Regions from separate parts of the Agrobacterium sp. A3-95 genome, predicted to be linked through region 3. Evidence: predicted binding sites of a transcription regulator. Region 3 holds the regulator's gene; each other region holds the start of a gene.
What was found. Region 3 encodes HrcA, which represses chaperone genes, less so after heat shock. Its sites were predicted from a motif close to GTTAGCACTCNCNNNNNGNGAGTGCTAAC; they were not measured.
Positions count from the first base shown of each region.

Region 1 (2,267 bases), 320 kb from region 3:
CCTGGAGGTTCGAAAGCTTCTTTTCGTGCAGAAGGATGTATGCGTCTTCGAGGTCCGCAACCATCTTTTCCGGGTTGGTCACGAAGTAAGGCGACAGGTAGCCGCGGTCGAACTGCATGCCTTCGACGACTTCGAGTTCGGTTTCAGCGGTCTTGGCTTCTTCAACGGTGATGACGCCTTCGTTGCCGACGCGCTGCATTGCTTCAGCAATGTCGAGACCGATCTGACGCTCGCCGTTTGCAGAGATCGTGCCGACCTGTGCAACTTCTTCCGAAGTGTTGATCTTCTTGGCCTTGGCCTGAAGGTCCTTGACGACTTCAGCAACGGCCAGATCGATACCGCGCTTGAGGTCCATCGGGTTCATGCCGGCAGCAACTGCCTTTGCACCTTCGCGAACGATGGCCTGGGCCAGAACCGTTGCGGTGGTGGTGCCGTCACCGGCGATGTCGTTGGTCTTGGAGGCAACTTCGCGAACGAGCTGTGCGCCCATGTTCTCGAACTTGTCTTCGAGTTCGATTTCCTTGGCGACCGAAACGCCGTCCTTGGTGATGCGCGGTGCGCCGAAGGACTTGTCGATAACGACGTTACGACCCTTCGGGCCGAGGGTGACCTTCACTGCATCAGCGAGAATGTCGACGCCCTTGAGCATCTTTTCGCGCGCTGTGCGGCCGAATTTGACTTCTTTGGCTGCCATTTTCAAAACTCCTGGTTTCGAATGGCCGGACGGGGTCCGGCTTGAAATTTAAGGAAACGATGGGTGCGGCGAAATCAGCCGATGATACCCATGATGTCGGCTTCCTTCATGATCAGAAGGTCTTCGCCGTCGAGCTTGACTTCGGTGCCCGACCACTTGCCGAACAGGACGCGATCGCCAACCTTGACGTCGAGAGCGACGACCTTGCCGGCCTCATCGCGAGCGCCGGAACCGACGGCGACGATTTCGCCTTCCTGCGGCTTTTCCTTGGCGGTATCGGGAATGATGATGCCGCCCTTGGTCTTTGCTTCGGACTCAACGCGACGAACGACGACGCGATCATGAAGCGGGCGGAAATTGGTGCTTGTCATTGCCTAATCCCTCGATCAAATGACTTCAGGAACCTTTTGCAGGTTCACGTGATGGGTGTTAGCACTCCTCTTGTTGGAGTGCCAGCAAAGCCGAGATAAGGAGGCGTCCCCCCGGAGTCAAGAACGCACTACCGGAAAAATTTCACGGCCTATGGTTACCAGCGTTCCATGAGAGAAAATTTCCACGCTCCGACGGGCGCGGACAAATCGCTCTTTTTCAGGCAACCTTCGTTTTCGGCGTAGAGGGGTTTTATGTTCGGATGGTGGCCGGTGGTCCGGAGGCGGGCCTGGCACCGCTTTTTTCCTTGCCATCGGCGTCCTGCTTTGCCATGTGACGCACACCCTTTTTTCGCACCCGGAAAGCATATCATGGCCCATCGCATTCTCACCCTCGGCGAAATCACTGATGGGTTCGACGTTGTTCTTTCGGATGTCTGGGGCGTGCTGCATAATGGTGTCAGCGCTTTCCCGGATGCGGCGGTTGCGCTGCACGACGCGCGCAAGGCCGGCAAGACCGTGGTGCTCATCACCAATTCGCCGCGTCCGGCCCCCGGTGTCATCGCCCAGCTTCGCGTTCTCGGCGTGCCGGATGAGGCCTATGACCGCATCATCACATCGGGCGACGTCACCCGCGGCCTGATCGCGGAAGGCCCAAGAAAAGTCTTTCTGCTCGGCCCCGAGCGGGACATGCCGCTGCTCGAAGGTCTCGATGTCGAACGGGTCGGCGAGGTGGAAGCGGAATCCGTCGTCTGCACCGGTTTCTTCGATGACGAGACGGAAACGCCGGAAGACTATACGGAAATGTTGAAAGGCTTCATCGCCCGCAAGGCGCCGATGATCTGCGCCAACCCCGATCTGGTGGTAGAGCGCGGCGAGCGCATCATTCCCTGCGCCGGCGCCATGGCCGCATATTACGAACAGCTTGGCGGCGAAGTCCGTATTGCCGGCAAACCGCACGCGCCGATCTATGAAGCCTGCCTTGCGGCGGCGAAAGAAGTGCGCAGCGATTTCCCGAAGGATCGCGTGCTCGCCATCGGCGATGGCATGCCGACGGATGTGAAGGGCGCAATTGCGAGCGGCCTCAACCTTCTTTATATCAGCGGCGGCATTCACGCCGCCGAATATACGCTGAATGGCCAGACGGACGAGGCGCTTCTGAACGCCTATCTGAAGGGGCAGGGCGCGGCTCCCGGCTGGTGGAT
Region 1 covers NZ_JBNWDR010000001.1:535,194-537,460, reverse strand. Annotated here, with positions in the region: gene groL (chaperonin GroEL) at 1-694, opposite strand, end outside; gene groES (co-chaperone GroES) at 769-1,065, opposite strand; gene ACQZ5Y_RS02730 (TIGR01459 family HAD-type hydrolase) at 1,435-2,267, shown strand, end outside.
Region 1: the regulator HrcA is predicted to act here: its motif matches at 1,123-1,151, upstream of groES (co-chaperone GroES).

Region 2 (2,267 bases), on a different contig from region 3:
GCGAGTCGATCAGCACGACGTCAAACCCATGCGTTTCGTTCTCCAGAATATGCTGAAGTGATGCGTTGGTTACTGCCGTGCGAAGCTCAATGCCGTCTGGCCTGTTGTCTTTCGCCTCGGAACGGGACCACCACTCATTCAGGTTTTGTCGGCCATCGGCATCGACCAAGAGCACTTGCTTACCATGAAGCGCATATTCTCCAGCGACTAGGATTACGGCGGTTGTCTTGCCCGCTCCACCCTTGCCGCTTACCAGCGATATGCAGATTGCCATTGCACGATCCTCTCAAGACTAATGGTTCCCCCGCCCTCTAGCGATCCGACGTGGGTTCAATCGGCACATCAGTATCGTCGTTAAGATCTTCACATCGATGCAAACCTAACATGTGAACACACGCAGGTTAAGATCAAAACATGCATGTGAACACACGCTTTAGAACATCTATAAAACCACACGAGTTGGTCGTGTGGTTTTTACAAGTGTCTGGGTCGAGTGGTGAACCCCGGAGCCGCGTGAGGCCTCACTTGGCGCTCGCACGGAAGGCGAAAGGGTGAAGAGCGAAGCGTCCCTTTCGCCTGAGTACGAGGGACAGACAAAGGCCTTCAGTAGCGGTTTTGGCGGTGAACCCTGGTGAGCGTTCCAACGGAAAGAGTGCGAGGAGAAGCGGAGCCAGTCGAGAGGTGAAATTAGGTTGAAATTGGGGGATGGTGCTTTAGGTTTAGAGTGGCAGGATACGTAAAAATGTTTTACATTTTTTATCACGATCGTGGGACAAGCCCTCGATGACGGTCGCAAGGCTCCGGGAAGGCTTAATTGATTGACGAGTAAAGACACGATCGAAGTGCCGACAGCCAAGCAACGCAAGGGGCGTCTCATCAACGTCCGCGTCAGCGATGCAGAGCATTCGGCTATCGAAGAAGCGGCCAAGTCGGCCGGTATGAGTGTGTCTGCTTTTTTCCGTTCTCTGCTCCTCGAGGGTGCAGGCGTTCGACCTATTCTGACTGCGGAAGACAGGTTGATCATGGCCGCATTGCTCGAAGACATGCGGATGATAGGCATCAATTTGAATCAGGTCGCCCGCTCCCTGAATGCAGGAAAGGTTGTCCATCCCTCAGAGCTGGACATCAACCTTGGCAACGTCCAGCGGATTCAGGCGGCCGTAATGAGTGAGCTGCGGACACTTTCACGCCGTGCCGGGCATGAGCGCCGAGGCGAGGTGTAGGCCGTGGAGTTCTTTTTCGGCACTTTCACAAGCGAATGGGAGCAAAGGCGCGCGGCGCTATTGCACGAAATGACGCTCGGCGGCCGTGGGAGCGCTGTCGAGGAAGAGCTTGAGAAGAGACTGAAGAATCTGCAGCGCCAGGTTGGGATGTCTAAAGGCGGGTCGGGATCTAGGGGAGGGGTGAGGACTTCGGCATTCAACGTGTCATCGCCTTCGAGGACGATGGTTGCCGGTTCGGGTGCTATGCGATCAATGGACGTTCGTCTTGCGAGCGTTGCCAAAGGGAGCCAGCCCGCCGTGGTCAAACTGGCTTCCTACGGTGGTGGCGCCCGCGTCGGCTCGATGCTCAACTATGTTTCCAGAGGGGGGGAGCTGAAGGTTGAGAACGAGAACGGCGAGACGTTGCGTGGCCGTGAGGAGCTGGCGCGTCTCCGTGGCGATTGGGATCACCTTTTCCAAAACAGGACCGAGAGCCGCGATATCGGCGCGTTTAGCGTCGAGGTGAGCGTTTCCGGCGGCTCGAACCCGCATGAGAAGGTGCGGGACATTCTCAGCAGTGGCTTTGGTGATCGACGCTACGCTTACTCTGTCGAAACCCGAAACAATGGATCGCTGAAGGTCGAGGGCTATGTCGTGCTGCGCAGCGCGCAGGGCGAGCGGCTGACGGCTGACGCGAAGGCGGCCGCCATCGTTCAGGAGCGTTTCCACGCCAGCGCCGTTGCGAAAGAGGCCCCTGCGGCTTTCTCGTTCACAGGCTATGGCAACGGCGTGGAATATGGCGCTGCCAAGTTGCGAGACCTGATCGCGCAGCGGAACGACGTTCGAGACGATCAGGGACGTGCGATTGCCGATGACAAGGCTGCGGGCGACCTGGTGCAAAAGGAATGGCGGGATGAACTGCACAGCCGCAAGAGCCGTGACGTGATGCACGTGATCATGTCGGCGCGTGCCGGCACGGATGCTGTCGCGTTCGAAGGAGCTGTTCGCGACTTCCTGGCTGAGCAGTTTGCGGGCCATCGGTACGTATTCGCTATGCACGATCCG
Region 2 covers NZ_JBNWDR010000016.1:36,011-38,277, forward strand. Annotated here, with positions in the region: gene ACQZ5Y_RS27105 (ParA family protein) at 1-274, opposite strand, end outside; gene ACQZ5Y_RS27110 (DUF6290 family protein) at 819-1,223, shown strand; gene ACQZ5Y_RS27115 (relaxase/mobilization nuclease domain-containing protein) at 1,227-2,267, shown strand, end outside.
Region 2: the regulator HrcA is predicted to act here: its motif matches at 632-660, upstream of ACQZ5Y_RS27110 (DUF6290 family protein).

Region 3 (2,267 bases):
GTGGCGTCTTTTCCTCAAGGCTTGCGGTGACGAGCACATGCGTATCACCGAATTTGACCAGACAGGAACCTTCGGCATGTTTCGAGAAATTGCGCTCGAAGGAAACCTTGCGCATCTGATCGGTTTTTCTGCCTGAAGGCCGCATATGATCCACTCTCCATGTTGGTTCCTGCCTTCTAAGGCGCGCCCCGGGGTTTTGCAAAGCCAATTTCCATTTTGCCGCAGCGGTGCAACGCATTATATTGGTACGGACAGAGTTTTGACGATAAAGAACGGATGATATGGGCTTTTCCGCACCGCTTTCAAAAGATCAGGCATCGTTGCTGGATGAACGGTCGCGGGAGATTTTCCGGCGCATCGTCGAAGGCTATCTCGACACCGGCGAACCCTTGGGGTCGCGCAGCCTGTCGCGGCTGTTGCCGATGTCGCTTTCACCGGCCTCCGTTCGCAACGTCATGAGCGATCTCGAGGAACTGGGTCTCATCTATTCGCCGCATATCAGCGCCGGGCGACTGCCCACCCAGACGGGGCTGCGCTTCTTCGTGGACGCATTCATGCAGGTGGGCGATCTACCCGCCGATGAGAGAGCCAGTATCGACCGCCAGATCGGTCCAGTCGCCGGCCACGAGCAATCGCTGGAAGGGTTGCTGACGGAGGCAAGCCGCATGCTTTCAGGCATGTCGCGCGGTGCCGGCCTGGTGCTGACGGCCAAGAGCGACGTCATTCTCAAGCACGTTGAATTCATCCGGCTGGAGCCCACCAAGGCGCTTGCCGTGCTGGTAGGGGACCACAATCAGGTCGAAAACCGTATCATCGAATTGCCGGTCGGCATTTCGTCATCGCAATTGACAGAGGCGGCAAATTTCATCAATGCCCATCTTTCCGGGCAGACGCTGCAGGAACTGCGGGGCCAGTTTCAGACGCAGCGTGCCGAATTGCAGTCGGAACTCGGCACGCTCGCGCAGGACCTCATTGAACGTGGTCTCGCCATATGGGCGGGCGACAATGAAGAGGGCAAGCTCGGCCGCCTCATCGTCCGCGGACGCTCCAACCTGCTGGAAGGTCTGGCCGGTGAGGAAGATATCGATCGTGTGCGCCTGCTGTTCGACGATCTGGAACGCAAGGAAAACCTCATCGAGATCCTCAACCTTGCAGAAAGTGGCTCAGGCGTCAGGATTTTCATCGGCTCGGAAAACAAGCTCTTCTCGCTGTCAGGCTCGTCACTGATCGTGGCACCTTATCGGGATGAGGAAAATCGCGTTGTGGGTGCCGTCGGCGTCATCGGTCCCACGAGGCTAAATTACGCCCGTATCGTGCCTATGGTGGACTACACTGCACAAATTATGGCCCGCCTTTCCCGAAAGCAGAGATAGGACAAGCCCGCAAGGTTAGAGAATGCGGCAAGCTTTTCGCCGCAAGCCTTGATTTTTGCCCTTCAAACCTCGATATCGGGCGCAACCAACAATATTCAAATCTGGAGAACGTCATGACCGACGATACGAAAAAGCCCGGACCTGACGCGGACGTCGCCGAAGAGTTTGTCGAACCCGCATTTACAGGGGAAGAGACGGCGGAAGCTGCCGAGCCCGATCCGATCGAACTGCTCAGGGCCGAAAATGCCGATCTGCGCGACAAGTTCCTGCGTCTTGCAGCAGAAATGGACAATCTTCGTCGCCGCACCGAACGCGAAGTCAAGGATGCGAAGGCCTATTCTCTCGCCGCTTTCGCGCGCGACATGCTTGCCGTTTCCGACAATCTTCGCCGCGCTCTTGAAGCCATTCCGGACGAACTCAAGACCAATGGCGAAGCCGGTCTCAACGGCCTGATCGAAGGTGTCGAGATGACGGAGCGCTCGATGCTCTCGACGCTGGAGCGCCATGGCGTCAAAAAGATCGATGCGGAAGGCCAGAAATTCGATCCGAATTTCCACCAGGCGATGTTCGAAATTCCGAACACGGCAGTTCCGAACAACACGGTACTGCAGGTGGTTCAGGCCGGTTTCACCATCGGTGACCGGGTGCTGCGCCCCGCCATGGTTGGCGTCTCAAAGGGTGGCCCGAAGGTGGAGACCGCCGCAGCGCCCGAGCCGGGCACCGCCTCCGTCAACGAGAAGGATGCGTGAGGCATTCCCTCATCTAAAGCGCGTCCGGATATAAAAACCGGGACGCGCTTTTGTTTGAAATGCTCCAATAAAAAACGCGCCTCAAGGGCGCGTTTTTTTGTCCATGGAAAGGACCGTCGGCAGCCTTTGATCAGGCAGCGGTCGC
Region 3 covers NZ_JBNWDR010000001.1:856,344-858,610, reverse strand. Annotated here, with positions in the region: gene rph (ribonuclease PH) at 1-145, opposite strand, end outside; gene hrcA (heat-inducible transcriptional repressor HrcA) at 282-1,373, shown strand; gene grpE (nucleotide exchange factor GrpE) at 1,487-2,122, shown strand; gene ptsN (PTS IIA-like nitrogen regulatory protein PtsN) at 2,253-2,267, opposite strand, start outside.